2 regions of the Cupriavidus basilensis genome follow, and region 2 is predicted to be linked to the other one. Evidence: riboswitches for the same ligand, from Rfam matches in the RefSeq annotation. Region 2 holds a riboswitch; the other holds the start of a gene.

Region 1 (14,836 bases), 1.6 Mb from region 2:
TGCGGCAAGAGTCGCACACGCCACAGGCCCGGCCATCGTCGTCAGCCTTGTAGCACGATACCGTCATGCCGTAATCCACCCCCAGCTTGACGCCGGCGCGGATGATCTCGCCCTTGGTCATGTCGATGATGGGCGCGTGCACGCGGATGCGCTCGCCTTCGACGCCGGCCTTGGTGGCCAGGTTGGCAAGCGCCTCGTAGGCAGACACGTACTCGGGCCGGCAATCCGGATAGCCGGAGTAGTCGACCGCATTGGCACCGAAGAACAGGTCACGGCCGCCGACGGCTTCGGCCCAGCCCAGGGCCAGCGACAGCATGATGGTATTGCGGGCCGGCACGTAGGTCACCGGAATGCCGCCGACGGCGCCGTCCGTAGGCACCTCAAGGCTATCATCGGTCAGCGCGGAGCCGCCGAAGCGACGCAGGTCCAGGTCGATGATCTCGTGGCGCACGGCGCCCAAGGCGGCGGCCACGCGCTTTGCGGCCTCCAGTTCCGAGGAGTGGCGCTGACCGTAGCGCATCGACAACGCATAGGTCTCGAAGCCCTGCGCATTGGCCATGGCAAGGACGGTGGCGGAGTCCAGGCCGCCGGAAAGCAGGACGATAGCGCGTTTTTTCATGATGGCACGGCGCGGCGCCTGGAGGCGCCACGCAAAATTCGAGGCGAATCGGGTATTTTAGCGCGCCCAAGACCAAAGGCCCGCGTATGCGGGCCTTTGGTGTATTGACTGCTACCTGGGCTGCTTGGCAGCGCCCGCCCGCTCAGGCGCTCACTTCAGCGTCTTGAGGCGATTGCTCGCCGCCTGCGCGCCCTCGGTGCCGGGGTATTTGGCTACCACCTGCTCCAAGGTCTTGCGGGCCGCGGGCTTCTGGCCCGATTCGATCTGGTTGTTGGCGATGGCGATCAGCGCATCCGGCACCTTGGGGTGATCCGGATAGGCCTGCACCATGTTCTGCAGCACCGAGGTCGAGCCGCGGTAGTCGCGCTGCGCGTACAGCGAGTTGCCGAGCCAGAACTGCGCCAGCGGCACATACGGGCTCTGCGGGTACTTCTTGATGAAGCCCGCGAACACGTTGCCGGCACCCTTGAAGTCCCCGGTCTGGAACTGCTTGAGCGCGGCATCGTATTCGGCCTTTTCGCCAGGTTGCGACAGCCCTTCTCGGCCATCCACGGTGACCTGTTGCGGCTCGAATTTCTTCAGGCGCGCATCCAGGTCCGCGTAGTAGTCCTTCTGCTGCTTTTGCAGCGTCGTCACCTCGTTCTGCAGCATCTCGTTCTGGCCGCGCAGTCGCGCCACTTCCTGACGCAGACCTTCGAGCTGGTTCTGCATGTCGAGCTGGGCGCGGCTGTTCTGGTCGATGCGCTGCGATGCCGTCGCCTGGAAACCGTTGAACTGGTCCCGCATGTTGACGATGGCTTTGCGCGCCTCGTCATCGTCGAACACGCCGGCCCGCGCCTGTGCAAACGGCAACAGGCTGACGCAGGACATCGCAGTAAGCAATACCAACTTGGAGACGCGTGCTTTCATGAGATGGCTGTCCGCAGATTAGTACGTGATGTCCGCGCGGCGGTTTTCTGCCCAGGCGGCTTCGTCGTGGCCGGTTGCCTTGGGCTTTTCCTTACCCAGGCTGACGGCTTCCATCTGGGTTTCCGGCACGCCCAGCGAGGACAGCGAGCGGCGCACGGCTTCGGCGCGCTTCTGGCCCAGTGCCAGGTTGTATTCGCTGGTGCCGCGCTCGTCGGTGTTGCCCTGAATCAGGATGCGGCGGCCCTTGTTGGCGGCCAGGTACTTGGCGTGCTCCGACAGCATGCCCTGGTAGTCGGACTTGACGCTGTAGCTGTCGAAGTCGAAGTACACGCTGCGCTTGGCCAGCGGGCTGTTCGGATCGTTCAGCGGATCACGCGACACGTCCACCGGCGCCACGGCGCGGGCATCGGTCGAAGGCGTACCCTTGTTGCCGGCACCGGCGTTGGCGGTATCGTCCAGCTTGACGCCGGAGCTGCAAGCGCCGAGGGCCAGCAGAGCGGCGACGGCAAGGGTTTTGGTCATCATATTGGTCATGGCTAGGAACTCCTCGTTTATTGCATGAATGGTCCCCAGGACGGCTCGCGAACCTCGCCGGACTGGAGCGACAAAACCTGCCGGGTACGCCCGTCAGTGGACACTGCCGCCAGCACCGAGCGACCTCCCACCCGGGTGGCATAAAGAATGTACTTGCCGTTGGCGGCGAAGCTCGGAGCCTCGTCGTTGGCGGTGTCGGTCAGCGAGGTCACATCGCCGTTGCCGAGATCCATCAGCTGCAGCTTGAAGCCGCCGCTGCGGGTGATATAGGCCAGTTGCTTGCCATCGGGGGAAATGCGCGGGCTCACGTTGTAGCTGCCCTTGAAGGTCACGCGCTGGGCCGCGCCGCCCTCTTCGCCGCTGGCTGGCATGCGATAGATCTGCGGCGCACCGCCGCGATCGCTGGTGAAGTAGATGCTGCGGCCATCCGGCGCGTATTGCGGCTCGGTATCGATGGCGCTGCTGCGGGTAAGGCGCTTGAGCCCGGAGCCGTCGGCGCCAACCTGGTAGATCTGGGTATTGCCGTCGCGCGACAGCGCCACCGCCAGGCGCTGGCCGTCAGGCGACCACGAAGGCGCGCTGTTGTTGCCCTTTTGGTTCGACACCAGCGTGCGCCTGCCGGTCGCCAGGTCGTGCACGTAGACCACGGGCTTCTTGGCTTCAAAGGACACGTAAGCGACCTTGCTGCCATCCGGCGACCATGAAGGCGAGATGATCGGCTCGTTGCTGGTCAGCGCCACCTGAGAGTTCTGGCCGTCGGAGTCCGAGATCAACAGCTGGAACCGCCCGCCCACCCGCGAGACATAGGACAGCCGCGTGGCAAACACGCCGCGCTCGCCCAGCAGCTTTTCGTAGATATAGTCGGCAATCTTGTGGCCGGTCACGCGCAGCTGGTTTGCGCTGACAGTGAAGGCCAAGCCACCCAGGCTGGTGCCCTTGACGGTGTCGTAGAGGCGAAAGCGCACGTCATACTGGCCGTTGCCGGTAGGTGTGACGCTGCCGGCCACGAAAGCATCGGCGCCGCGCGCCTTCCAGCTGCCAAGGTCGGCATTGGCGGACTCCGCCACCGTGGCGCCACCCGGGTCGACATTGCGGAAGCGGCCGCTGCGCTGCAGGTCGCTGCGGATGATGGCGGTGAGATTTTGCGGGGCCTGGGCTTCGCCCTGGAAGTTGGCCGTGGCGATGGGGAACTGGCTGGCGCCAACGCCGGTGATTTCAACGTTCAATTGCGCCTGTGCGCTGCCGGCCGAACACGCCAGCACCACCGCCAGCCCGGCAAACAGGGCGTGCGCGCGGGTGCCGTGCCGCCGCGCGGCCAGCCAAAGGGGGGCCCAAAGCTTTCGCATGCTGCTCCTCAATCGAGATCAATATTCATCGAGCGCGGCCGGCAAACGGGAGCCGTGGAACGGGCAAGCATGCTGAAGGCTTGTCGCATGCCCGTATCGCGTGCCCCGGGCACATTTGCCGGCTGCGTCAGGCAACCTGTCATCCTAGCGTTGGGACTGCGGTGCATCGACGTAGGTTGCAATATGTTGCAATTCGAATGTTCCCGTGCCATCGCCATCGCCGTACCTCTTAATCCTTAGGCTTGAAGGTGATCGTGAAGCTGGCTGGCGCCTTGCCGTTTTCGTCGCGGGGCAGCGGATCCGAGCGCTCCACGGCACGCAGCACGGCGTTGTCCCAGGCCGAATTGCCGCTGGACTTGGACAGCCGCGCGGACATCAAGGAGCCGTCCGGCGCCAGTTGAACCGACACCACCGCGGCCGGATTGCCAGGCACGTCTTCGGTAAACACGATATTCGGCTTGACGCGGCGACGCACGCGATCCGGGTAGCCAGGCGAGGCCTTGCCGCCAGAACCAGCACCGCTGCCGGCGCTGCTGCCGACACCGCCGGCGCCACCGACTGCCGCCCCGCCGCCGGCCATGGCCTGCAGCCGCGCCAGTTCACTGTGGCGCTGGGCATTGGCGGCGGCGTCGCGCTTGGCCTTGGCATCTGCATCGGCCTTGGCTTTCGCGTTGGCGGCGGCCTTGGCCTCGGCGTTAGCCTTGGCCTTGGCGTCGGCGGCTGCCTTTGCCTTGGCGTCAGCTTCGGCGCGCGCCTTGGCATCCGCCTCGGCACGGCTCTTGGCCTCGGCGCGGGCCTTGGCGTCGGCTTCCTTACGCTCGCGCTCCACCTGCTCCTTGCGCTGCTCCTGCAGCGCGGCCTGCCTGCGTGCGTCTTCCTTGCGCTGGGCCTCTTTCTTCAGCTCGTCCTTCTTCTGTTCTTCGCGGCGTTGCTCTTCGCGGCGCAGCTCGTCCTTGTGCTGGGCATCCTTGCGAGCGGCTTCTTTGCGGGCCGCTTCCTGCCGATCGGCTTCCTGGCGCGCGCGCAGGTCGGCCTGCTGGCGCGCCTCCTCGCGGGCGGCGGCCTCGGCCTGGCGGCGCTTTTGCTGCTGCAGGGCAATCTCTGCGTCCTCTTCGGCGCGAGACCTTACCGCTGGCGCAGGAGGCGCGGGACGGGCTTGTACGATGGGCTGCGGTTCGGGAGGCGGCGGGGGCGGCGGCGGCGCGGTAGTGGCCGGGATCTCATCCCAGAGCTCGGCTTCGGCGCCCACCGGGGTGCTGCTCTGCCAGTGCACGCCGAAATACAGCACGATGCCCAGCAACAAGTGCATGAAAACCGCGAGCAGGAAGGAACGCAGGGTTCCCCGCTCCGGGGCCGGCTGATAAGGATAGGCGGCGGTTTTCATCGCGTGGGGCGGTGCTTACTTGGGCTTGACCATCAGGCCGACGCGCTTCACGCCGTCGGCCTTGAGCACTGACATGACGTCCAGCACGGCTTCATACTTGACCGAGCGGTCGGCGGCGATCACCACCGGCTGATCGGGATTCTCGTTCTGGCGCTGATGCACGAAGTCGATCAGGCCCTGCTTGTCGAGCTTGCGCTCAAAGCTGTTGCCGGCGTTATCCTTGCCGCGCGCGGTCAGTGCACCGTCCTCATGCACCGTCACGACGATGGGGGGTGCCTTTTGCTGCTGGGTGGCGTTGGCCACGCTGGGCAGGTCAACCACGGCGGGATTCACGATCGGTGCCGCCACCATGAAAATGACGAGCAGCACCAGCATTACGTCAATGTAAGGCACGACGTTGATGTCGGCGCTGGCCCGGCGGCGCGAGCCGCCACGGCGCTGTATCGCTGCCATTGCTGGTTCTCCTTGACCGAAGACGTTGGTGGCTTCAGCGCTTTAGCGGGTCTGCCGTTGCAGGATGTTCAGGAACTCTTCCATGAAACTCTCGAAGCGAATGGCCAGGCGATCCACTTCGGTGGCGTAACGGTTGTAGGCAATGACCGCCGGAATCGCCGCGAACAGGCCGATAGCGGTGGCGACCAGCGCCTCCGCAATGCCGGGCGCCACGGCCGCAAGCGTTGCTTGCTGCACATTGGACAAGCCACGGAAGGCGTTCATGATCCCCCATACGGTGCCGAACAAGCCGATGTACGGGCTGACCGAACCCACCGATGCCAGGAACGGAAGATGCGATTCCATCACATCCATCTCGCGCTGATAGGCCGCGCGCATCGCACGCCGCGCGGCGTCGAGCAGCGCGCCGGCGTCATTGTTGCGCTCGCGCGCCTTCAGGTACTCGCCCATGCCGGATTCAAAGATCCGTTCCAGCGCGCCTGTATTGTGACGATTGTTGGCTGCGCTCTGATACAGGGCCTGGAGGTCGCCGCCGGCCCAGAAATCGCGCTCGAACCCCTCGGTCTGGGTCCGCGCGGCGCGCAGGGAAAAATGCTTGCGGAAGATATATGTCCACGAGAACAGGGACATCACCAGCAGCAGGGCCATGACGGCCTGTGCCAGCACACTGGCGTGCAGCACCAGCGAAATGATCGACAGGTCTTGCGTGACGGTCACGGGATTCATCGAGCGGTCTTGATGGTTGCAAGGACGGGGGCGGGAATGGGAGTCGGGCGAAATGTGCTACGATCAACACACCCAACCCGGATGGCGCCAGTAGCCAGCAATTGCTCACCACGCCAGGCTTCTTGGGCGAATTGGACCGACGCCGGGCCAACCCGTTCAATCTGTGTCCGGATCTCAAGCAGGTCGTCCAGACGGGCGGGGGCATTGTAGTCCACCGCCGTGCTTCTGACGATGAAGACGACGCCGGACTCATCGGCCAGCGCTTGCTGCTCGATGCCTAGCGAGCGCAGCCACTCAGTACGGGCGCGCTCGAAGAACTTGAGGTAATTGGCGTAGAACACTACGCCGCCCGCGTCGGTGTCTTCCCAGTACACCCGCAAGGCCCACACATTGTTGCTCATGGCCGCGATTGTAACGGCAGCCGGCCCGACCCGGTGTAAACCCTTGTCCGACATTACAACAATTACATTACCTGACGGACAAGGCATTGACTTTCGGTCTTTGGCCCCGCAGCACCGTCTTGCAGCGAGCCGGCGCCTCGCGTTAAACTGCCGCCAACCATTCCATCTTGCGCGACTGGCGAAGTCAGTGGGCACTACCACGAGGAAGCGCAAAGTTCTCTGGCGCGATGTTTCAAGCGCCTGCCGCTCGCCTGGGCAGCGAATGGGAAGCAGGGTGCGCCCTGCGCCGGATAGCCAACGCATCCGGCGCCGGTCGCCTGTGCCTTCCCCGCGCGCCCTACCCCGAAGCCATTCGGAATTCCCCTTTTTTTCAGACGAGTTTTCGCCATGTTCGAACGCAGCCGCTATACGATCGACCAGATCGACCCCGAGCTTTTTGCCGCCATCCAGAAGGAAGACCAGCGCCAGGAAGAGCACATCGAGCTGATCGCCTCGGAAAACTACACCTCGCCGGCCGTGATGGCCGCGCAAGGCTCGCAACTCACCAACAAGTACGCCGAAGGCTATCCCGGCAAGCGCTACTACGGTGGCTGCGAGTACGTCGACGTCGTGGAGCAGCTGGCCATCGACCGCGTCAAGCAACTGTTCGGCGCCGAAGCCGCCAACGTGCAGCCCAATTCCGGCTCGCAGGCCAACCAGGGGGTGTTCTTCGCCGCCCTGAAGCCGGGCGACACCATCATGGGCATGAGCCTGGCCGAAGGCGGCCACCTGACCCATGGCATGGCGCTCAACATGAGCGGCAAATGGTTCAACGTGGTCAGCTACGGCCTGGACGCAAACGAAGACATCGACTACGACGCGCTGGAAAAGCTGGCCCAGGAAAAGAAGCCCAAGCTGATCATCGCCGGCGCCTCGGCCTTCGCCCTGCGCATCGACTTCGAACGCATCTCCAAGGTGGCCAAGTCCATCGGCGCCCTGTTCATGGTCGACATGGCCCACTACGCCGGCCTGATTGCCGCCGGCGAGTACCCCAACCCGGTGCCGCACGCCGACTTCGTCACCACCACCACGCACAAGAGCCTGCGCGGCCCGCGCGGTGGCGTGATCCTGATGAAGGCCGAGCATGAGAAGGCCATCAACTCGGCCATCTTCCCCGGCATCCAGGGCGGCCCCCTGATGCACGTGATCGCCGGTAAGGCAGTCGCGTTCAAGGAAGCCCTCTCGCCCGAGTTCAAGACCTACCAGCAACAAGTGGTCAAGAACGCCCGCGTGCTGGCCGAAACCCTGATCGAGCGCGGCCTGCGCATCGTCTCCGGCCGCACCGAAAGCCACGTCATGCTGGTCGACCTGCGCGCCATGCAGATCACCGGCAAGGAAGCCGAAAAGGTCCTGGGCGAAGCACACATCACCGTCAACAAGAACGCCATCCCCAACGACCCGGAAAAGCCGTTCGTCACCTCGGGCATCCGCCTGGGCTCGCCGGCCATGACCACCCGCGGCTTCAAGGAAGAAGAAGCCCGCCTGGTGGCCAACCTCGTCGCCGACGTGCTGGAAAACCCGCACGACCTGGCCAACATCGCGCGCGTACGCGAGCAAGTGGCAGCCCTGACCAAGCGTTTCCCGGTCTACGGCTAAAGCCCTGCGCCACCCGCCAAGCGCGGGTGGCCGGCAGCCCCGCCGCGCCTGCGGCGGGCCTTGCCAACCTAGCCCGGCGCGACACAGAATGACAAAACGCTGCCTGCGCGGCACGCGCCCCGGCTCATACTTCGAGGTGGTCAGGCATGAAATGCCCTTTTTGCGCTCACTCCAACACCCAGGTCCTGGACACGCGCATGTCGGAAGAAGGCGATACGGTGCGCCGCCGCCGCCGCTGTGAATCCTGCGACCGCCGCTTCACCACCTATGAGCGGATCGAGCTGTTCTTCCCCGCCATCGTCAAGAAAAACGGCTCTCGCGCGGACTATACCCGCGACAAGCTGAAAGACTCGATGCGCCTCGCCCTGCGCAAGCGCCCGGTCTCGGCCGAAGCCATCGACGCCTCCATCACCCGCATCGAAGAAAAACTGCTCGCCCTCGGCGAGAAGGAAATCCCCAGCAGCCAGGTCGGGGAACTGGTCATGCGCGAGCTGCGCCGGTTGGACAAAATTGCTTATATCCGGTTTGCTTCGGTGTATCGGAGTTTTGAGGACGTGTCGGAATTTTCCGATGTACTCGCCGAAGTGGCGGCGAGCAGCAGCAAACGCTAAGCTACGGGCCAGCCACCCCTGGCGCCAAGCCCGCCTCATTTCTGGATGTAGACCTCCTTCCACGCCACCCGCTTGGATTTGCTCAGCAAATTGATCGGCAGTTGAGACGTGGACGAAGTGGCGTTCGACTGCTGGGTCAGTGCGTCAAGATTGCCATTGTTTAACGCGACCAGCGACGGCCTTGATGACAGCGCGGTATTGGATAGGGCAATCCCCGTCCACGGGGACAGCCCGGATGAAGTGAAGTTCGTGCTTGGCAGTTCGCCGCCAGTAGTCAAATCCACTGCATACAGATAGCTGGACGAGCCACAAGTCGCCGCCGAGGGAATGTCGGTGGTGAAAACCAGGATCCCCGCAATAGCGGCCGGATTGGTCACCACTCGCTCACCCGAGCCTGGCAGATCGAAGTACCAGCCCGGATTCTTGGTGTAGTTCACAGGAGGCGTGTTGCTGATATGGCGCACAGACCCCGATAGCGTCACAGTTCTTTTCACAAGCGCGGTTCGCACGTTCGAGATCAGCGGCGCTGCAGTCATATTGTCAACCAAAGCGTACATGGATTGCACGTTACTCACGCCCAAGTCGGATTGCCCGAGCAGAAGACCCGTACCCACGAAGACCATGCGTTGACCGTTATAGGTAGTCAGCTCCGGCGCCGAACTGATCGGTTGCGCCTTGCCACTGCTATCCGCCAGGCTGGCCAGCTTGCTGACATTCCACGAGGTAGCAGCGGTGCCGGACAAATCGAAGCGCCACACATTCCCCAGCAGGTCGCCGCCATAAACGTAGTCGATTGTCGCGTCGGTCGATCCATTCGCCGCGTAAGCGGAAATATAGGCGAGACCAGAAGGCGTAGTCGTATCGCCAACCCCGGTCGAGATCGACTGGAGGACGTTGCCGGTAGCAGGATCGAGCACGAACAGGCGGCCTTTGCCATCGCCCTGCGTTCCTCCGTTGCGAACCACATTGTTGTTATAGCCCGACGGCACGAGCACCACCCAGCCCATGGCCTTAGTCTTCGCAAGGATAGGCTTGCCGAAGGTCAAGCCCAGGTTGGCCGCATCCGTGCTGCTGGTCGCCGAATTCGGAAACTCCCATTTCACTTTACTGGCCACGTCCGCATCGCTTTGCGCCGTCGAACTGGTCACATCAAGCGCATAGTAGCCACTGCCCCCCGCCCCTAGCCCACCCACTAGCAGGGTTTTCCATGCCTTGATACCGGCCATGTAGACATCGCCAACAGCCGGCGTGGCATCGACGTAGTATTGATGCGTATAGGGCGTCACCGTGTACGCATTCATCTTCCCGCTTGTCGTCAGAAGCGCGCCCGGCACATACGCCCAGAGCTCCGCGCCGGAACTGGCGTCGAACGCATGCAGCATGCCGTCGTTTGCCCCCTGGTAAATCGCGGGCTTGCGAGAAGCGAGCTGGCTCTGGAACCCGGCATAGCCCGCGTCGGTGTAATAGGCGGTCGCACCGGCGACATAAACCGGCTCAGCCGACACGATATCACCAAGTAGCGAACTGCGCGTCCGATAGGTAGTGCCCTCCAGTGATCGATCGCCTCGCAGGTAGGCCAACACGCTGGCCCCGTCAGTCTTGCCGGAACTGTTGAGCAGGTTGACGGTACTCGCCAGCAATCCTCCCGTCCCCGTTGCGAAGGCAACGCCCTTGCCGTTGTCGTAGGTCCCTATCCAGCGATTGCTGGCGGTGCGGCTAGTCAGTTGGTCGCGCGCCTTCCACAGCGGCGCGGCGGCATTGATGAACCCGGTGGTTGGGTCGATGGGCGCGGCGGTCAGCTCGCCAGACCAGTTCTGGCCGTTGTAGCTGGCCATGAAGGCCGCGCCACCGCCATTAGTGGAACTCACTGCAATTGCCGCGTTGGATGCGGATTTCGACAACAGGCTCTGAAGCACCTGCTGGAAGAACGACGTCAGGTCGGCGGCGTTGGTCGCTCGGAACATCTGGCCGCGGCCATTGATGGTGGCGTGCCAAAGGTCATCCAGCGCGTTAGGGCTGTAGTTCTGGGACGTGGCCACCCAGGTCGGCGGATTCAGGTTCGGGCTGTTGGCCTGCGCGGTGTTCTGCCCATAGATATAGCCCTTTGCACCCAGCGCCACCGCATACGTATTCATATGCAGGTTGGGGTTCTTGTCGGCATTCCAGGAGCTATCCGTCGAATTGACCGGCACCAGGCCCGCAGTGAGATCGGTGCGCAGATTATTGACAAAGTAAGAGCTCGCGATGTCCGCCAAGGAAGGCTTGGGAATTGCCGAGTACGGGGCGGTGTTGATGAAGCTGCTGCTGGCCGAATAGCTCGGCGGCGTCACCGTCGACTTGTTGGCATAGCCATCGGTCAGGATAAAACCTGCATTCTGCTGGCAAGCGAACTTGACCGGCGCATTGGTGTCCGTTCTCATGAACTGGCCACCGATGAAGTTGAGTGTTTCAAGTGTGGGCGTACCGCCAGCCGCTACGCTCTGATAAATCGCCCCCAGCAACGCAGAACCATTCTTCAAGTTATCCGTCGAGGAAAAGTCGTACATGGTGACGTTGGTGCCCGCCCCCGAATTGAAGTTGGTATAGGCACCGTACATTCCCTTTAGGTTCGTCAAAACCTGGCCCATGCCCGAGCCCAGCATCAGCTTGCGCTTGCGGTAATACTGAAACCAGTTGGCGAAGTTCTGCAGCTCATCCGCATAGCTGCGTCCGCCCGGGAACTTCCCGCTGTTGGCAGGAACGATCTGCCACTCGCGCACAAAGGCACCATCCGGCGTTGCATTGCAGCCTGCAGTGCTAGCCGTACAGGTTGCATCCTTGACGTAGTAGGTCGCGGGGCGGTAAGGAAGCGAAACATCCCAGTAGGTGACGTTGGAGGGGATTGTGAGATCGCTACTGATATTCGTGGTTGTCCAACTGCCGCCATTTTTTTTGTAGGTGATCTGCGTGAGTGAGTTCGCAGATGCCCACGCAAACGGAATCACCATGCCAGGGAACATGCGGAAGGTCGTGTTGGCGCCTGGATTGCCTTGCACGGCAACAGTCCCCGCCATGTTCCACGTGTATGGCGACGATGAACTTTGCGTCGGATAGTACGGATGGCTACGGGTCGCCGCCGTGCTTGCGTTGCTAAAGCTCTTCATTGCGCCACCCATATAGGCTGACGGCCATGCGACGTAGGTTACATTCGGGTTGTAATAGATCGGGTTGTAGTCCGCACTGCGCATGTAGCTGTACTGCGGCAGCGGCGGCACCGCGAAGTGATCGGACGTCGAATCGGCGTAGCGGCGCAGATCGCTATCATTGCTGGTGCTCTGCCCGTTCGGGAACAGATAGGCAAACTTCATCCAGCCATTGCCGGACGAGCCCGTATCATTGAAGTTGAACTTGCCACCCGAGTAGAAGTTCTTGTTGCTCGTATCCCACCACAAGGCACCGTCACTCGTATTCATCAGGACCTCGAAGTCCATCGAACCCGAATCGTCAATGCCAAAGATGACGTTGGGCGGCGCCTGCGAAGTGGCGGAGAGCGGCGTAACGGAAATGTCGGTCGAGGCAGAGTAGGCCGAAATCACCGCCACCGAGGAAATCGCCAGGCAAACCTTAAGCAAGGATGAGAGTTTCATGGGCCGGTTATCTGTTGAGGATTGCCTGTACGAATGTCTCGCCGCTGCGCGGGCTCGTGACGTGTACCGTCACCCGGTAAGCCACCTGTGGCAGTTGCAGTGAAGGTGAACCCATCTGATTGCTGCTTGGCCCCTGGATCGCCTTGGCGCGGGCAGTGCACTGGCCGTACGGATCTGTCACCGGAGTCGAACTGCACAGGCGTTCGACCACATATTGATATTGCAAGCCACCGTTGCCGACCTGGACCTGCGGGAAGCTGGTGGTGTCGGCCCAGTTCACATTGGGCAGGCCATTCTGGTCCAGCGCGAAGGTGGTAGTGGTCGCGTAGTACTGCTTGGTGGTATCCGTGGTATCCGGGTTGGCAACGCCATCCAGGGTAGTCTTCGCAGCGGTCAAGGCAAGATCGGTGGCCTGGCTCGCAGCCTCCTTGAATGCAACGTTGCCGGCCGTGGTTCCCGATACGGCACCGGTACGCAGCAACGACACCGCGGACACCAGGATCGCCAGCAGGATGATCAACACGATCGGCAGCGCGAGGCCGGTCTGGGTGCGACGCGATCGCATGCTCACTGTTCTCCGAACACGATATTCTTGAGAGGGATGACGAGGCTCTGCGTGCGATAGCGATAGCACTGCCAATTCTGTGTCGCGCTCAGATCGGCCGTCACGGCTGCCCCCAGGGGCGAAGCGGTAGCGGCAAAAATCACCGGCAAGGTCGCCGCCGTTGTGGCATCGCATGCCGCTCCCGGCCCGCCTGACGGCTTTACAGCCGCCGGAATTCGCGTGACCAGGCCTACGCGAATTGCCCGGATCTGGCTCATGCTGGCCGCGCTTAGCGGCCATGCCCATGCCCCGGTAGCATCCACCCATTGGGCAACGCTCAAGCCTGTTCCCGCGACCACCCCATACTGCGCGCGCATGTAGACCACATTCTCTGCCAGCGGCGTCGCGGGGGTACCAGCAGAGGCAAACTGATCAACCAGTTGCAGCGTGGCCGTCGCGTTGTTGACCTGATAAGTCGTCCAGGTAAATGCCCCCGCGTTCATCACGCTCGCGCCAGCGCCATAAGCCTGTGGATTGGAGAACACCACCGTTGCCGGAGGATTCCAGTTGCCGCTGCCCGCCGCATGGGCTATCTGCGTGCTGTTGGCCTGCAGCGTGGTTCCACTGACCTGCATGACGGTGCAGGGCGCAGTCACGCTGCCGTTGCCGCTGTACGCCGAAACTAGTAATACCGACCCCTGCGTGTTCGGGCCCGGAATGGTGATGCCCTGGGCCGAAGGCACATTCAGCGGATCCGTCCCTGTCGCCATTCCAGTACTAAGGGCGATCGGCGCCGCGGCGCCAATTGAGGAGGCTCCCGCAATGGATATCGTGTCCGAGGCACCCACCCCACCCGGGCGTGTCACCCATACGGGCGCAATCGCGGCGTTGTCGATCAGCACGCCGTTGAAATAGGCGTTGAGCGCCGGGCAGATGATGGTGGACTGGTTATTACGGCCGCTGGCGGCAACGCCGACTCCCGCCCCCTTGATATCGCGCCCGATTGCCAGCATGGCCAGCACGCTGCTGTCGGCAGCCGCGCTGGTCCCAAACTGCGTGCGCTTGAAGTCCTCGAAGAAGTAAGTTGCGCTGAGAATAGCGACGCCGGCAATCAAGCCGATCAGAAGCCCAACCAGCAGCTCAATCAGCGTGAAGCCGCTAGTACGCAGGTGCGAGTGAAGCCTGGCGTGCATGGCGTGGCTATCTGAGGTTGGTGGTGGATACGAGGTTGTGCCAGGTGGTAAGGCTCAAGTAGGTCTTCTCCTGCGCTTCGCCTGCCAGTTTCCACTGCAGGGTGACGGTCAGGTTGCCGGTGACTGCGTCATAAGCCACCGTCGGTGTGTGCGTCGCGTCGCTAGGCAGTGCAGCGTTGACGCGCTTAAGCCAATCGGCCGCGATCGCCTGGCCGGTGCCGGCGGTGCACCCGCCGCCGGCCGGCACGGTGTAGCACGGAGCGTTCGCCGCATCCACCGTGGCAACCCCAATAATCTCGGCGGCGTAGTACTGCGCCACAGTACGATAACGGGTTTGCGAATTCTGCTTGGCAGCCATCAGAGTCGCTGCGCACAAGCCAACGATGCCAATCGCGAACAGCGTCAACGACACCATTGCCTCAATGAGTGCGAAACCTTGGACGCGCGCTTTCATATCAGCACGCCATCAAGCTATTTGCCGCAGCCGCGGGATTGCACACGCGGGCCTGTCCCAAGGCCGACAACATCACGCGCAGACATTGCGCAGTACCACCGTTAGCGCGACACGCTGCGCTCCCGCTCACCGGCTGGATATCGAACTGAGGCAAAGCAGCCGGCGCCCCCCCGCAGTCCGCCGCTAACACGCGTCCAGTGCCGTCAAAGCAGATCGCTGCCTGGTTCGAGGCAAGCGCAACCGAGCGGTTCAACTCTGCCGGAGACGCGGAATAGCCAGCGAAAGCAGCCACGCTGGGTACTGCGTAAGACCAACCACTTGCAGACACCGCGAATGTCGTCATCCGATTGCGGTTCAGCGCTTCGACGCGCGCCGCCTTCAGGTCCGATGACAGCTGCTCG
Region 2 (14,836 bases):
GTGCTCAAGACCGCGGTGCGCGAACGCGCCATCGCCCCTTCGGCCCCATCGGCCCCGACCCCTGCCAACGAATCCACTGCGAACCCATCATGACTTCCTCCGCTTCCTCCACGCCCGTCACCCGCCTTTGCACCCATACCCTTACCAGCCTGCATTACCGCGACGCGGACCTGGTCGAGGACCTGATGGGCAAGAAGACCTTCACCGAGGTCATGCTCATGCAGATCCTGGGCCGTGCGCCGCGCCCGGTGGACCTGCGCATCACCGACGTGGTGCTGATCGTGCTGATGGAGCACGGCCTCACGCCCAGCGCCATCGCCACGCGGCTGATCTACATGAGCGCGCCCGAAAACCTGCAGGGCGCCGTATCCGCTGGCCTGCTGGCCGTGGGCAGCTCCTTCGTGGGCACCATGGAGAACTGCGCGCAGCTGCTCGACCGCATCGGCGCGGCCGCCGATCCCGATGCCGAGGCCATGGCGATCGCACGCCACTACAAGTCCATCAAGAGCCATGTGCCCGGCTTTGGCCATCACCTGCACAAGCCGGTGGACCCGCGCGCCTACAAGCTGCTGGAAATGGGCCGCGCCGAGCCCGACCTGGCCGGCGACAAGATCCGCGCGCTGGAGCGCCTGTCCAGCGCGGTGGATGCCGTGGCCGGCCGTCCCATTACCATCAACGCCACCGGCGCCGTGGCTGCCTTGCTGGGTGAGCTGGGCGTGCCCACGGCCGTGATGCGCGGCTTTGCCGTGATTTCGCGCGCCGCCGGGCTGGTGGCGCATATCGTGGAGGAGCAGCAAAGCCCCTCGGGCCGCTTTATCTGGGACACCATCGAGCACGCGATCCCCTATGTGGGCGAAGGTGGGCAGCAGCCGGGGGAGGGGGCGTGACATGACCAAGCCATCGAACGCTGGCGACAGCGCGGCGGCGGCTCGCCCGCCCGCGTTGCCGCTCGATCTTTCGGGCCGCACGGTGTTTGTCGCCGGCGCAGGCTCCGCGGGGCCGGGCTGGAGCATCGGCCGCGCGGCCAGCGTGACCTACGCGCGCCTGGGCGCGCAGGTCTGCGTGGTGGACCGCGACGCGGCCTCGGCCGGGGAAACCACGGCGCTGATCCGGGCCGAAGGCGGCATCGCCGAAACCTTCACGGGCGATGTGTCCGTGGAGGCCGAAGTGGTGCGGCTCTTTGCCGCAGCGCGCGAGCGCTTCGGCATGGTGGACGTGCTGCATCACAACGTGGGCATTGGCAAGACCGGTGGCCCGATGGAAACCACCGCGGACGACCTGGACCGCATCCACGCCGTCAACGTGCGCAGCCTGCTGCTGGCCAGCCAGCAGGTGCTGCCCGACATGGTGGCGCGCGGGCGCGGCGCCATCATCGCCATCTCGTCGGTGGCGGGCATGCGCTACGTGGGCTACCCGCACCTGGCCTACAGCGTGACCAAGGCCGCCGTGACGCAGTTCACGCGCATGCTGGCGCAGCAATACGCGCCACATGGTGTGCGCGCCAACACCGTGGTGCCGGGGCTGATCGACACGCCGCGCATCGCCACCACGGTGGCAAAGATGTTCTCCGGCACCAGCCTGGACGAGGCGCGCCGTGCGCGCGCCGCGCAAGTGCCGATGGGCCGCATGGGCAGCGCATGGGACGTGGCCCACGCCTGCGCCTTCCTCGCCTCCGATGCGGCGGCCTATGTCACCGGCACGGAGCTGGTGGTGGATGGCGGCATCACCGGGAAATTCGTGTGACACGCAATCCGTCGCCCCGTGTGCAGTAGTTGCTTAAAAGAAGGGATGACCGGCTAGCCATGTCCGCAGCGCGGATATTCGCGCTATGCCATTGCGCGAGGGACTAAAGAGCCACTCAAGCTTGCCGATATGTAGTCATCGGCATGAAGAATGCCGGCATTCCTTGCCGGCACGAGCCGATGTCTTCCTCCCGAAGCCGACGCTCGATCGGTTGCCACGACAAGCGAAAGTCAGGCATCCGTGCAGGCGGCGTTGCCACGCACCCGCCTGCCGGTCTCTCGCTTGCCTATCCGGGATGGCTCTGGCCGATGACCTCTTGCAATCCTCCTTTCTTTTTCCAGGACGACGGACAAACATGCGTTTCAGTGACATGAAAATATCGACCCGCCTTACTGCCGGATTCGGCATTCTGGTTCTGTTGATCGCCTTCATGGGCGGCACATCGATCATCAAGATTCATATGGTGGAAGGTGCATTGCACACCGTCTTGAGCGATTACTACAGGAAAATCGCCGAACTCAATGAGATCAAGGGAAACCTGAACCAGGTCGCGCGCTCGCTGCGCAATATGGTGATCATGACGGTGGCGGCGGATATCGAGAAGGAACGTGAGCAGACCGCCGCCACGCAAAAGACCATTGCCGCCCAATGGGCCCGGCTAGAGGCCAAGATCGTCTCTGACAAGGGGCGGGCCGAGCTGGCCAAGGTGAACGCGGCGCGCGGTGCGTACGGTGCATTGCAGGACAAGTTCCTTGGGCTGGTGGCGGCAGGCAATGCCGACGAGGCCAGGAACATGCTGCTGGGCGAGCTGCGCCCGGGCCAGCTGGCCTATTTCGCCGCCGTGGAAGGCCTGATCCAGCATCAGGACAATCGCATGGAAGAATCCACGAGCGAGGCCATCGACGCCGTCGAGCGCATGAAGACCACGATCTGGGCTTCGGGTGCCGTCGCGCTGCTGGTCGCCGTTTGCATGGCCACATGGATCATCCGCGCCATTACCCGGCCAATCAATCAGGCCGTGCGGGTGTCGGCGGCCGTGGCCGCGGGCGACCTGAGCCTGCAGTTCGATGCCAGCGGCAATAGTGAAACCGCCAGGCTGATGCGCGCGCTGAAGGACATGCAGGCCAACCTGGTGCGCGTGATCGCCCACGTGCGTGAGAACGCCGAGGGCGTTGCCAGCGCAAGTCAGCAGATTGCCGATGGCAACCGCGACCTGTCCGGCCGTACCGAGGAACAGGCCAGCGCGCTGGAGCAGACCGCGGCCTCGATGGAGGAGCTCAGCTCCACGGTCAGGCAGAACGCCGACAACGCGCTGCAGGCCAATCAGTTCGCCATTGGCGCCACCACGGTGGCGCGCAAGGGCGGCGACGTGGTCGGGCAGGTGGTGGGCACCATGAAGGAGATCAACGATAGCTCGCGCAAGATCGCCGACATCATCGGCGTGATCGACAGCATCGCGTTCCAGACCAACATCCTGGCGCTGAACGCCGCCGTGGAGGCCGCGCGCGCCGGTGAGCAGGGGCGGGGCTTTGCCGTGGTGGCGGGCGAGGTGCGCAACCTCGCGCAGCGCAGCGCCGAGGCGGCCAAGGAGATCAAGACGCTGATCACTGCCAGCGTGGAGCGCGTGGAGCAGGGCACGGCCATGGTGGATCATGCCGGCGCGACCATGACGGAGATCGTGACGGCGATCAAGCGCGTGACCGACATCATGGGCGAGATCAGCGCAGCCAGCACGGAGCAGAGCGCGGGCGTGGCGCAGATCGAAACCGCCATGAGCCAGATGGACCAGGCCACCCAGCAGAACGCCGCGCTGGTGGAGCAAAGCTCGGCAGCGGCGGAAAGCCTGCATGCGCGGGCACGGCAACTGGTGCAGGCGGTGGCCGTGTTCAAGCTCCATCAGGAGCGTGGCGGGCATGGCGCGCCATCCGGCCTGACCGCGGCCTGAGCGGGGGCTGAACGGGGCCTGATTGGCCAAGGACCAGTAAAATAGCCGGCCAGGGTGGGTTTTCAAAGGCGGCAGGTGGCACAACGACAACAGGGTTTTCTTCTGACTCGGCACTGGCGGGATACGGCCGCCGGGACAGAAGTCGAGTTCTGGCTGGCGACCGACAGTGGCCCCCGGCATATCCGCCTGGCGCATCAGCCCTCGGTGGCATTTATCCCGGCTGAGCAGCGCGAGACCGCCGAGGCGGTCTTGCGCTGCGAGCGCAATGTGGCGTTGCGCGAACTCCCGCTCGCGGATTTCCATCGCCGCCCGGTGCTGGGCCTGTACTGCCAGCATTACCGCCAGCTCACCAAGCTGGAAAAACTGCTGAAGGAAGCCGGCGTCAGCGTCTACGAGGCCGACATCCGCCCCCCGGAGCGCTACCTGATGGAGCGCTTCATCACCGCGCCTGTCTGGTTTGCCGGCGAGGCCAACGTGGCCCACGGCGGGGGTCCCCTGCTCAACAGCCAGATGAAGCCAGGGCCAGCCTATCGGCCAACGCTGAAGCTGGTGTCGCTGGACATCGAGACCACCGCCCACGGTGACCTGTACTCGATCGCGCTCGAAGGCTGCGGCCAGCGCCAGGTGTATATGCTCGGCCCGCCCAACGGCGACGACAGTGCGGTCGACTTTGACCTGGAGTACTGCGCCAGCCACCCGCTGATGCTGCAAAAGCTGAACCAATGGCTTGCCCAGCACGATCCCGATGCCATCATCGGCTGGAACGTGGTGCAGTTCGACCTGCGCGTGCTGCAAAAGCATGCGGATCGCTATCAGGTCCCGCTGCTGTTCGGCCGGGGAGGCAATGTGCTGGAGTGGCGCGAGCACGGCTTCAAGGACAACCATTTCTTTGCCTGCGCCGCCGGTCGCCTGATCATCGATGGTATCGAAGCGCTGCGCTCCGCTACCTGGAACTTCCCGTCCTTCAGCCTGGAGAACGTGGCGCAGGCGCTGCTAGGCGAGGGCAAGTCCATCGATAACCCGTATCAGCGGATGGCGGAGATCGACCGCCGCTTTGCCGAGGACAAGCCCGCGCTGGCCCGCTACAACCTCAAGGACTGCGAGCTGGTGACCCGGATCTTCGCCAAGACCGAGTTGCTGACCTTCTTGCTGGAGCGGGCCGCTGTCACCGGCTTGCCCGCGGACCGCAGCGGCGGCAGCGTGGCCGCCTTCACCCACCTGTACATGCCGCTGATGCATCGCCAGGGCTATGTCGCCCCGAACCTGGGCGAGGTGCCGGAGGGTGCCAGCCCCGGCGGCTTTGTCATGGATTCGCAGCCCGGGTTGTACGATTCGGTACTGGTGCTGGACTACAAGAGCCTGTACCCGTCCATCATCCGCACCTTCCTGATCGATCCGCTCGGGCTGGTGGAGGGGCTGCGGGATCCGTCCGACGAAAGCTCGGTGCCGGGATTTCGCGGCGCGCGCTTCTCGCGCACCCGGCATTGCCTGCCGGCCATCGTCAAGCAGATCTGGCAAGGCCGGGAAGCGGCCAAGCGCGAAGGCAACAAGCCCTTGTCGCAGGCCCTGAAGATCATCATGAATGCGTTCTACGGGGTGCTAGGGTCCAGCGTCTGCCGCTTTTTCGACCCGCGCCTGGCGTCGTCGATCACCATGCGCGGCCACGAGATCATGCACCGCACGCGCGAGCTGATCGAGGCGCAGGGCTACCAGGTGATCTATGGCGATACCGATTCGACCTTTGTCTGGCTGAAGCAGCCGCATGCCGAGGAAGACGCCGACAGGATTGGCCGCATGCTTGTCCAGCAGGTGAACCAGTGGTGGCGGCAGCATCTGCAACAAGAGTACGGCCTGGACAGCGCGCTGGAGCTGCAGTACGAGACCCACTACCGCCGCTTCCTGATGCCCACCGTGCGCGGCGCAGAGCAGGGCAGCAAGAAGCGCTACGCGGGGCTGGTCGCCAGGGCGGACGGCAGTGAGGAGATGGTCTACAAGGGCCTGGAGACGGTACGCACGGACTGGACGCCGCTGGCCCAGCAGTTCCAGCAAGCGCTTTATCAACGCGTGTTCAAGAAGCAGCCGTACAGGGAATACGTGCAGGACTACGTCCGCCGCACCATGAGCGGCGAGTTCGACGCGCAACTGGTCTACCGCAAACGCTTGCGCCGCACGCTCGAAGACTATCAGCGCAACGTGCCGCCGCACGTGCGCGCGGCACGCATCGCGGACGAGTTCAACCGCAAGGAAGGGCGTCCGCTGCAATACCAGGACGGCGGCTGGATCAGCTATGTGATGACAGTGGCCGGCCCCGAGCCGCTGGAAACCCGGCGCTCGCCCATCGACTACGACCACTATCTCACGCGCCAGCTGCAGCCGGTGGCCGACGCCATCCTGCCCTTCCTGGGCGATGCGTTCGAGACGCTGGTGACGGGGCAGAAGGCCTTGTTTTGACGGGGGCTCAGGCGTTGGCGTTTATCCAGCGCTGAGTCAACGTTAGAGGTTCGCGAGCTTCAAGGGATGCAGGAATTGGCGTCGACGGCATAGACGGCATAGTCACGCAGTTTCTTTTGCTTTTACATTAGGACCGCGTGCCCATGTCCGGTCGCTTCCACGGCAGTGTGGACTGCCGTGGAAGCAGGCGCCGCTATCTCTGCGAGGTGTCGCGCCGGCGTATTGGCAAGGTGCTGCTATTTCTTGGATTCGTATGCCATCCGCACCGCCAGACCTGTCAGAACGCTTCCCATCAGCCAACGCTGCACCAATAGCCACTGCGGGCGTCCTGACAGGAAGGTGGAGATCGATCCGGCCGTCACGATGATCAGTGCATTCACAGCGAGGCTGATCGAAATCTGAACGCCGCCGAGCGCCAGCGACTGGGTAAGAACACTGCCATGTCCTTCCGTAATGAATTGGGGCAGCAGAGACAGATACATGACGGCGATTTTTGGATTCGCCAGGTTGGTGATAAACCCCATGCTGAAGAGCTTCCTTGGGGTATCGACCGGCAGGTCGCGCACTGCAAACGCGGACCGTCCGCCCGGTTTGACCGCTTGCCAGGCAAGATAGAGAAGGTACAAAGCGCCGCCAATGCGAAGCGTGTCGTATGCGTAAGGTACCGCAAATACGAAAGCCGTAATTCCGAATGCCGCGCACAGCATGTAGAACACAAAGCCCAGAGCAACGCCGCCCAATGAAATGAGGCCTGCGCGTCTGCCTTGGCAAATGGAGCGGGAAATCAGATAAATCATGTTCGGCCCCGGCGTTAAAACCATTCCCAAGGCCACAAGAGCGAACATCAGCAAGTGTGCAAAATCAGGCATAACCCATCTCCAAGGATAGTAGGTAATGCCCAGGCGCGCGGCGGCTAGCAACCTCACGCTCCCCGATAGTGCCCTATCTGTATGCGCCAGTCACATGAGTGCAGAAATCATAGCACAGGAGAAAATGCTTTAGGCCACGGGAAGAATCATTGGCAACGCGGGGGATACGCTCCTTCAGCTTGCGGATAGGTTTTGGCCCAGCCGTGCTGCTTCTATCGCGGCGATGTCGATCTTTTTCATGGTCATCATCGCGTCAAACGCGCGCCTGGCCACAGCAGGATCAGGGTCGGATATTGCCGCGGTGAGGGCGCGCGGGGTGATCTGCCATGACAAGCCCCAGCGGTCCTTGCACCAGCCGCATGCGCTTTCCTGGCCGCCATTGCCGATGATTGCGTTCCATAAGCGGTCGGTTTCGGCCTGGTCGTCCGTCGCGATTTGAAAAGAGAATGCCTCGTTGTGCTTGAAATACGGGCCGCCGTTCAGGCCAAGGCAGGGGATGCCGGCGACGGTGAATTCAACCGTCAGGACATCGCCCTGCTTGCCGCCAGGATAGTCGCCCGGTGCGCGGTGGACGGCGCCGACTGCGCTGTCGGGGAACGTCTGCGCATAGAAGTTCGCGGCGTCAACGGCGCCACCTTCGTACCACAGGCAGATCGTGTTCTTGCTGGTCATTTCGCATCTCCTGATAAGTTGGCCACCTGCATCCGCGCAGCAGCCGCAGTGACGTCGTGCGTGACTATCTTGTGTGGGTTGCGTGATCTTCGAACGCCGAGACGATGCCGTCAATCATTGCCGTGATGCGCGCGGTATGCCGAAGGTCTTGATGCGTGACGAGCCAGATTTCGTAGACCGCCCCACGTGCGGGTTCCGGCCATATCTGCACGAGGCCGTCGTGTTCAGCCAGATGTATCGGAAGTTCACCGATGCCGAGTCCGGCCTTTACCGCGGTGCGCAGCATGAGGCTGGAATTGAAGGTCGATACGATGCGCCCCGCGTGTATCGGTTCGCCAGCAAGCGTCGGTGATCGATTCCCGGTCCAGTTTCCTTGATAGACGACAAGATCGTGGCCCGCGAAGGCGGAGCCAGCGGCGGGCTTGCCGTGCTGCTCGAGATAAGCACGCGATGCAAAGAGTCCCATGGGCCAGCGAGCCAGGCGCCGTGCGACAAGATCGGGATTTTCCGGCCTGACCGACCGGACTGCGATATCCGCTTCGCGCCTGGCCAGGTTTAGCATGCGCGTCGACGTATCCAGCAGGACGCGCACTTCGGGATGCGCAGCATGCAGGCGTTCGATGGCGGGAAGCAGGAATTGGAGCGCGATCAAGTCGGTGCTGGTGACTCTTACGTCCCCCGCAAGCCGTGTATCCGTGCCTTGAGTTCGTCTGACGAGTTCGTGTGCGGCGTGTTCCATTTTCTCCGCCGATCTCAGCGCGGCCTCGCCTGCGGCGGTCAACGCGTAACCGTCAGAGGTGCGCAGGAAGAGCGTTGCACGTAGGGCGTGTTCTAGCGCCGCGATCCGTCTGCCGACCGTCGCCTGATCAAGGTTGAGCGTCCTGGCCGCGCCACGGAGCGTCTTTTCGCGCTCCACCGCGAGAAACACTCGCGCGTCATCCCAGTTCATCGTGCCGCCCTCCTGATGCAAATTTGCATCTGTCACCATGAATAATGCTGCACATATTCATCAGCGTCGAGGCCTAGACTGAACGCAAGAGTTCCTCGTTCAATGATCCGCCCGGATCCATCGAGCCTCATCTTTAGAAAGAGTGATATCCATGTCTGCTTCAGCTTATCGTGTGCCGTCGTCCATGACAGCCATTGAGATCAAACAGCCCGGCGGTCCTGAGGTCCTGGTGCCGGCTACGCGCGCGGTGCCGATGCCGGCCGCCGATCAGGTTCTGGTCCGCATCCACGCAGCTGCCGTGAACGGTCCCGATGTTTTCCAGCGCAAAGGGCTCTATGATCCGCCCCCCGGTGCTTCCGACATTCCGGGGCTGGAAGTGGCAGGTCAGGTGGTTGCCGTTGGCTCCGACGTATCGCAATTCCGGATCGGCGAACTGGTGTGTGCATTGATTCCCGGTGGTGGTTACGCAGAATATGCGGTCGCGCACGCCTGCAACACGATGCATATCCCCAAAGGCCTGACGTTGGTGGAAGCCGGGGCCATGCCCGAAACGTTGATGACGGTATGGCTGAACCTGTTCCAGCGCGGCAAGCTGGTTGCCGGCGAATCGGTGTTGATCCATGGCGGCGCGTCAGGTATCGGTACCACGGCGACCATGCTGGCGAAGGCATTCGGCGCTGCGAAAATCGTCACGACAGTTGGCTCGCAGGCGCACCGGGAGGCCAGCCTGGCGCTAGGCGCAGACCTCGCAATAGATTACCGCGAGGAAGATTTCGTCGCCGCGGCGAAGCGGTTTACCGATGGAAGAGGGGTCGACGTGATCCTCGACATCATTGCCGGCGACTACGTGGCTAGAAACTATGACGCCGCAGCCATGGACGGACGGATCCTCCAGGTGGGCGTGATCAAGGGGCCGGCGAAGGATCTCAACATCGTGCCGATGTTGACGAAACGTCTGACGCATATGGGCTCGACATTGCGATCGCGCACGTCCGCGGACAAGGCGGCCATCATCCATGAACTAGAGCGGCAGGTCTGGCCGCACATCGAGAGCGGCAAGATCAAGCCGGTTGTCTACAAGACCTTTGCGCTTGCCGACGCTCGCGGCGCTCACGAACTGATCGATTCCGGCGCACACTTTGGAAAGATTGTCCTTACGACAGGCGCCGATCTCATTGGCTGAACATGGATCAAACTGCCGGCAGCCACACCGAGGCAGGATGCCGGGCACCGAAGTCCTGAAGTTCGACATCAGGCCAGGCGGCTGGCCTCGATGCGCGGGAACACCCGCGCCAGCGTGGCCCCGCGCGCGGCCATGAACAGCAGCAGCGCCGCCCATAGGCCATCGTTGCCGAACGGGCCGGCCAGCGTCAGCGCCGCCACCATGAACGCCGCGAACGACAAGGCCATCGAGTGCATCAGGTCGCGCGTGCTGGTGGCACCGATAAACACGCCATCGAGCAGGAAGCCCCACACGGAAACCAGCGGCAGGGCGACCGCCCACGGCAGGTAGCGCACCGCTGCGTCGTGGACCGTGCGCTGGTCGGTCAGGCAGGCGATGATCCATTCTCCGGCGCCGGCATATACCAGGGAGAAGCACAGCGCGCCCACCGCACCCCAGATCATCGTGACCCGGACCGCGCGGCGGAAGGCGTGCCGGTCCCGGGTGCCGATGGCGGCGCCCACCAGCGCCTCGGCCGCATGCGCGAAGCCATCGAGCGCATACGCCATGAAGGTCTGGAAGTTGAGCAGCAGCGCGTTGGCCGCCAGGATCACGTCGCCTTGCCGGGCGCCCGCATGGGCGAACCAGCCGAAGCTGGCCACCAGGCACAGCGTGCGGATGAAGATGTCGCGGTTGAGGGCGACCAGCCGTTTCAGTTCGTGCGCATCGGCGACCACCGCCCAGCGCAGGGGCGCCAAGCCGTGTGGGCGCAGCCGCCAGAGCAGGGCGGCGCCCAGCACGAAGCCGCATGCATCGGCGGTGGCCGTGGCGGCGCCGATCCCCGCGATGCCCCAGTCGAACACATAGACGTAGAGCAGCACCGCGGCAATGTTCACCGCGTTGATGAAGAGCTGGATGAGCAGGCCGAGCCGCACGTGCTGGCAGCCCAGCAGGTAGCCGAGCACCACGTAATTGCACAAGGCGAACGGCGCCGCCCAGATCCGCGCATGGCTGTAGACCCGCGCGTGGTGCTGGAGTGTGTCGCTGCCGCCGATCAGGCCAAGCGCGCCGTGGATCAAGGGCATCTGTACGGCCAGCACACCGAGCCCGATGACGGTGGCCAGCATCAGGGCGCGTACCAGCGTGGCGCGCAATGCCGCGCCGTCCTGGGCGCCGTAGGCTTGCGCAACGAGCCCGGTGGTACCCATGCGCAGGAACCCGAAGCCCCAGAACACAAAGCTGAAGAACAGGCCCCCGGCGGCTACGCCGCCCAGGTAGGCCGGGTCCGGCAGGTGGCCGGCAACCGCGGTATCGACCGCACCCAGGATCGGCTGGGTCAGGTTGGCCAGGATGATCGGGAATGCCAGCGCCAGCACGCGGCGGTGCCAGTGCGAAGCGGGGAGGGCCGGCGGCGCGCTGGAAACGCTGGCGCTGGCGGGTGACGCGGATGAAGCGGATGAAGCGGATGAGAGGGGACTGTCGGCGTCTGGCACGTTGTGCAGCTACAGCTGGGTGTTTGGGATCGAGCGTCATTATGGTCGATCCACAGCACCGCTGCCTCGCCAGGGATCAGACGCGGGCGACCTTGTTAGCGTTGCGTCTCGCCCGCCCCGATGCCGCCGTGGTCCCGCGACCATCGGGCCGGGTCGGCCAGGAAACGCTGCAGTTCGTCAATGCCGCGGCTGTCCACGTTGCCGCTGCCACGCGCGGCTTGCAGGATGTCCTGCCAGTTCGCGAGGGAGTGGATCTTGGCCTGCCAGGGGGCGAGGGTGCTTTCGGTGGGGAACGTGCCGTAGTCAAACACCACGAAGATATCCGTCACCACGGCGCCGGCTGCCGCCAGCGCCTCGCAGAAGATCCGCTTGGAGCGCGCGGCGGCCATCATGTCGTCCACCAGCAGCACGCGGTCGCCGGCGTTGACGGCCCCCTCGATCTGCGAGGCGGGCCCCAGCCCCTTGGCTTCCTTGCGCACATAGAGCAGCGGGAGCGCCAGGGCATCGGCCATCCAGGCGCCGAATGCGATGCCGCTCGATTCGGCGCCGACCACGGCATCGATGCCGCCGAGCCGGTTGCGTTCCCGCAGCAGGGTCAAGCCGCGCTGGATCAGCGCCTTGCGCAGCAGGGGAAACGAGATCAGCCGGCGACAGTCGATATAGACCGGACTGGCCCAGCCGGAGGGCAGCCGGAACGGCTCGTCCGTGCGGAATTTCACGCAGCCGGCATCCAGCAGGGCCTGGCCTACCGACAATGACAGGTCGGGTTGAGGGCGTAGTTGAGACATGCGGGGCTCCAATGCTTCAGTGCTTCAGTGCTTCAGTGTTTGTGCTCGGCCGCGGCTCAGAGGCTCGTGATGGTGTCGTCCAGCACCTGCACGCCAAGCAGGAAATCATCGATGTCCATGGCCTCGTCCGGGTTGTGCGAGCCGTGTTCGTTGCGCACGAAGAGCATGCCGGTGGGGATGCCGGCGTTGGCAAACAACGATGCGTCGTGCCCGGCGCCGCTTGGCACTTGCTCAACCGGGAGGTCACGTTGCCGGCATGCCTGCGTGAGCAGTTCACAGACCCTGCCGTCCATGGTGGCCGGGGCCGATTCGATGCGGCGGTCGAACTCGAACCGCACGCCGCGGTCGCGCGAGATGGCCTTGCATTCCGTGCGCAGCAGTTGATAGAAGCCTTCCAGCGTTTCCACGCTCTTGCTGCGCGCCTCGAAGCTGAAGTTCACCATGCCGGGGATGCGGGAGATCGCATGCGCCTGCGGGCAGGTGCTGACCACGCCGGTGGTGACGACCAGGTCGATGCCGCGCTCCAGCAGTACGCGCCAGTGCTCGTCCAGCCGCGTGATCAGCTCGGCCACGGCAAACATGGCGTCCTTGCGCAGCCACCGTGGCACCGCGCCGGAGTGGCCGGCCTCGCCGATGCACTGGATCCGGTTGTGCCGCACATTGCCGCGGATGCCGGGCACCACCGCCACCGGCAAGCCGCGCGCGACCATCACCGGGCCTTGCTCGATATGCAGTTCCAGGTAGGCATGGACCTTGGCTTTGTCCAGCAGCGGCGCCTGCGCGCGGATCGCCTCGACGTCGGCGCCGGCAGCTGCCATGCAGGCCGCCAGCGACGCGCCGGAATGCCGGTGCGCCAGCGCCAGGTCGTCGGCGCTGAGCTTGCCCAGCAGCGCGCCCGAACCCATGTACGCCTTGCCGAACCAGGCACTTTCCTCGCCCCGGAAGCCCACCACCTGCAGCGGCACGCGCGAGTGCCGGCCGGTGCGCTTTTGCCGGAGCTGGCAGAGCAGGCCAGCGACGATTCCCGCCAGCCCGTCGAAGTTGCCGCCTTGCGGGACGGAGTCCAGGTGGGAGCCGACCCACGTCGCAGCCGCGCCCGCGCCCGCGTCGGCTTGCGGCAGGCGGAAGACGAGATTGGCGGCGCGGTCGGCCTGCGCGTCCAGGCCGTGGCGCAGCGCGAAGTCCCGCAGGTAGGCGGCCGCCGCGGTCTCGCCCGCGCCGTAGCTGTCGCGGGTCACGCCAACGCCATCGGACGACAGTTCGCGTATGTCCTCGAAGAGCTGTTCGGCGACCGGCTTGAGTTCCAGAATTTCCATGACACGTTTGTGGATCGTTGCAGTGACGCGCCAGCGGCATGCGCTGGCGCGAGTGGCTTTTTGCCGAGGGCGCTCAGCCGGATTGCTGCGCGAAGCGCAGCCAGCGGTCGCTTAAGTGCGGGTCGAGCCGGACCTGGCCCACCAGGTCGCGCAGCGCCCCGGTGCCGGTTTCCTGGCAATAGTCCTGCAGCCCGTCGATGATCTTCTGCATGACGCCGGGGTCCCGGAAGGACGCCGTGCCGACCTGGACGGCGGCGGCGCCGGCGAGCATGAACTCGACGGCATCCTCGGCGTTCTGGATGCCGCCGCAGCCGATGATGGGGATGCGCACGGCGCGATAGCACTGGTGCACCAGCCGCAGGGCAATCGGCTTGATGGCCGGGCCGGACAGGCCGCCCATGACGTTACCCAGCTTGGGCTTGCGGGTACGCACGTCGATGGCCATGCCCAGCACCGTGTTGCCCATGACGATGGCGTCGGCGCCGGCGTCTTCCGCCGCCCGGGCCACGGCCGCGATCTGGCTGGCGTTGGGCGTGAGCTTGACCCAGACGGGGTGGCGCGTGCGCCGGCGGATGGCGCAGACCGCCTGGTAGGTGGTCTCGGGCAGCATCGCAAAGGCCATGCCGTCGGCTTCCAGGTTGGGGCACGAGATATTGGCCTCGATGGCGGCAACCTCGGGCAAGGACAGTTGCTCGCACGCCAGGGCGAACGCCTGCGCCGTATCGGCGGAGATCGACACCACCACCGGCGTGTTGTAGCGGGTGTAGGGCGGCAGCACGCATTCGCGGTAATAGTCGAGCCCCTTGCTCGGGATGCCGATGGCGTTCAGCATGCCGCCATAGGCCTCGGCTACCCGTGGCGTGGGGTTGCCGGCCCGGGACCTGGGGGAGACGCTCTTGATCACCAGCGCGCCAAGCTGGTTGAGGTCCAGCGCCTCGCGGTACTCGATGGCGAAGCAGCCGGAGGCGGGCATGACCGGGTTGCGCAGCGTCAAGTCGCCAACCCGAACGGTGAGATCAGCCAAACTCCACCTCCCCGACGACTTCACGAATGGAAAACACCGGGCCTTCCCGGCAGACCCGCAGGAATTGCTTGTCGCCATCGCAATCGAACAGCCGCACGCAGGACAGGCACACGCCCATGCCGCAGGCCATGCGCTGCTCCATGGCGACTTCGCCAATCACCTCGGGATGATCGGCCAGCACGCGCTGCAGCAGCATCAGCAGGCGGTGCGAGCCGCAGGTGTAGACCGCGTCCGGCCGCTGCTGCCCGAGCAGGCCGCGCATCAGGACTTCCATGGCCTCTACCGACGAGGAGCCATCCGCATCGAACACGCTATGCACCTGGGCGTTGGCCCCGCGCAGGAATTCGTGCGCCATCAGGTCGTCGCGGGTGCGGGCCGACATCACCGCGGTAATGGCGACGCCAGCTTCGGCCGCCTGCTGGAT

What was found. A riboswitch is a leader RNA that binds a small molecule or an ion and turns the genes downstream of it on or off. The one in region 2 is predicted to bind ZMP and ZTP.
Region 1: another riboswitch for ZMP and ZTP. It lies ahead of glyA (serine hydroxymethyltransferase); the one in region 2 lies ahead of F7R26_RS08185 (LysE family translocator).

Annotation. Positions count from the first base shown of each region.
Region 1 covers NZ_CP062803.1:3,356,441-3,371,276, forward strand. The annotation lists gene queC (7-cyano-7-deazaguanine synthase QueC) at 1-619, opposite strand, end outside; gene ybgF (tol-pal system protein YbgF) at 770-1,528, opposite strand; gene pal (peptidoglycan-associated lipoprotein Pal) at 1,547-2,062, opposite strand; gene tolB (Tol-Pal system beta propeller repeat protein TolB) at 2,080-3,408, opposite strand; gene tolA (cell envelope integrity protein TolA) at 3,638-4,792, opposite strand; gene tolR (protein TolR) at 4,808-5,245, opposite strand; gene tolQ (protein TolQ) at 5,288-5,971, opposite strand; gene ybgC (tol-pal system-associated acyl-CoA thioesterase) at 5,968-6,372, opposite strand; ZMP/ZTP riboswitch at 6,534-6,636, shown strand; gene glyA (serine hydroxymethyltransferase) at 6,760-8,007, shown strand; gene nrdR (transcriptional regulator NrdR) at 8,154-8,618, shown strand; gene F7R26_RS15490 (pilus assembly protein) at 8,654-12,244, opposite strand; gene F7R26_RS15495 (hypothetical protein) at 12,252-12,809, opposite strand; gene F7R26_RS15500 (PilW family protein) at 12,812-13,981, opposite strand; gene F7R26_RS15505 (type IV pilus modification PilV family protein) at 13,989-14,435, opposite strand; gene F7R26_RS15510 (pilus assembly FimT family protein) at 14,437-14,836, opposite strand, start outside.
Region 2 covers NZ_CP062803.1:1,792,215-1,807,050, forward strand. The annotation lists gene F7R26_RS08160 (class I adenylate-forming enzyme family protein) at 1-93, shown strand, start outside; gene F7R26_RS08165 (citryl-CoA lyase) at 90-887, shown strand; gene F7R26_RS08170 (SDR family NAD(P)-dependent oxidoreductase) at 889-1,743, shown strand; gene F7R26_RS41420 (methyl-accepting chemotaxis protein) at 2,114-3,688, shown strand; gene F7R26_RS08180 (DNA polymerase II) at 3,764-6,139, shown strand; gene F7R26_RS08185 (LysE family translocator) at 6,376-7,008, opposite strand; ZMP/ZTP riboswitch at 7,029-7,112, opposite strand; gene F7R26_RS08190 (VOC family protein) at 7,183-7,680, opposite strand; gene F7R26_RS08195 (LysR family transcriptional regulator) at 7,745-8,629, opposite strand; gene F7R26_RS08200 (NAD(P)H-quinone oxidoreductase) at 8,781-9,812, shown strand; gene F7R26_RS08205 (MATE family efflux transporter) at 9,881-11,284, opposite strand; gene F7R26_RS08210 (orotate phosphoribosyltransferase) at 11,380-12,072, opposite strand; gene F7R26_RS08215 (hydantoinase/carbamoylase family amidase) at 12,129-13,388, opposite strand; gene F7R26_RS08220 (dihydroorotate dehydrogenase) at 13,462-14,412, opposite strand; gene F7R26_RS08225 (dihydroorotate dehydrogenase electron transfer subunit) at 14,405-14,836, opposite strand, start outside.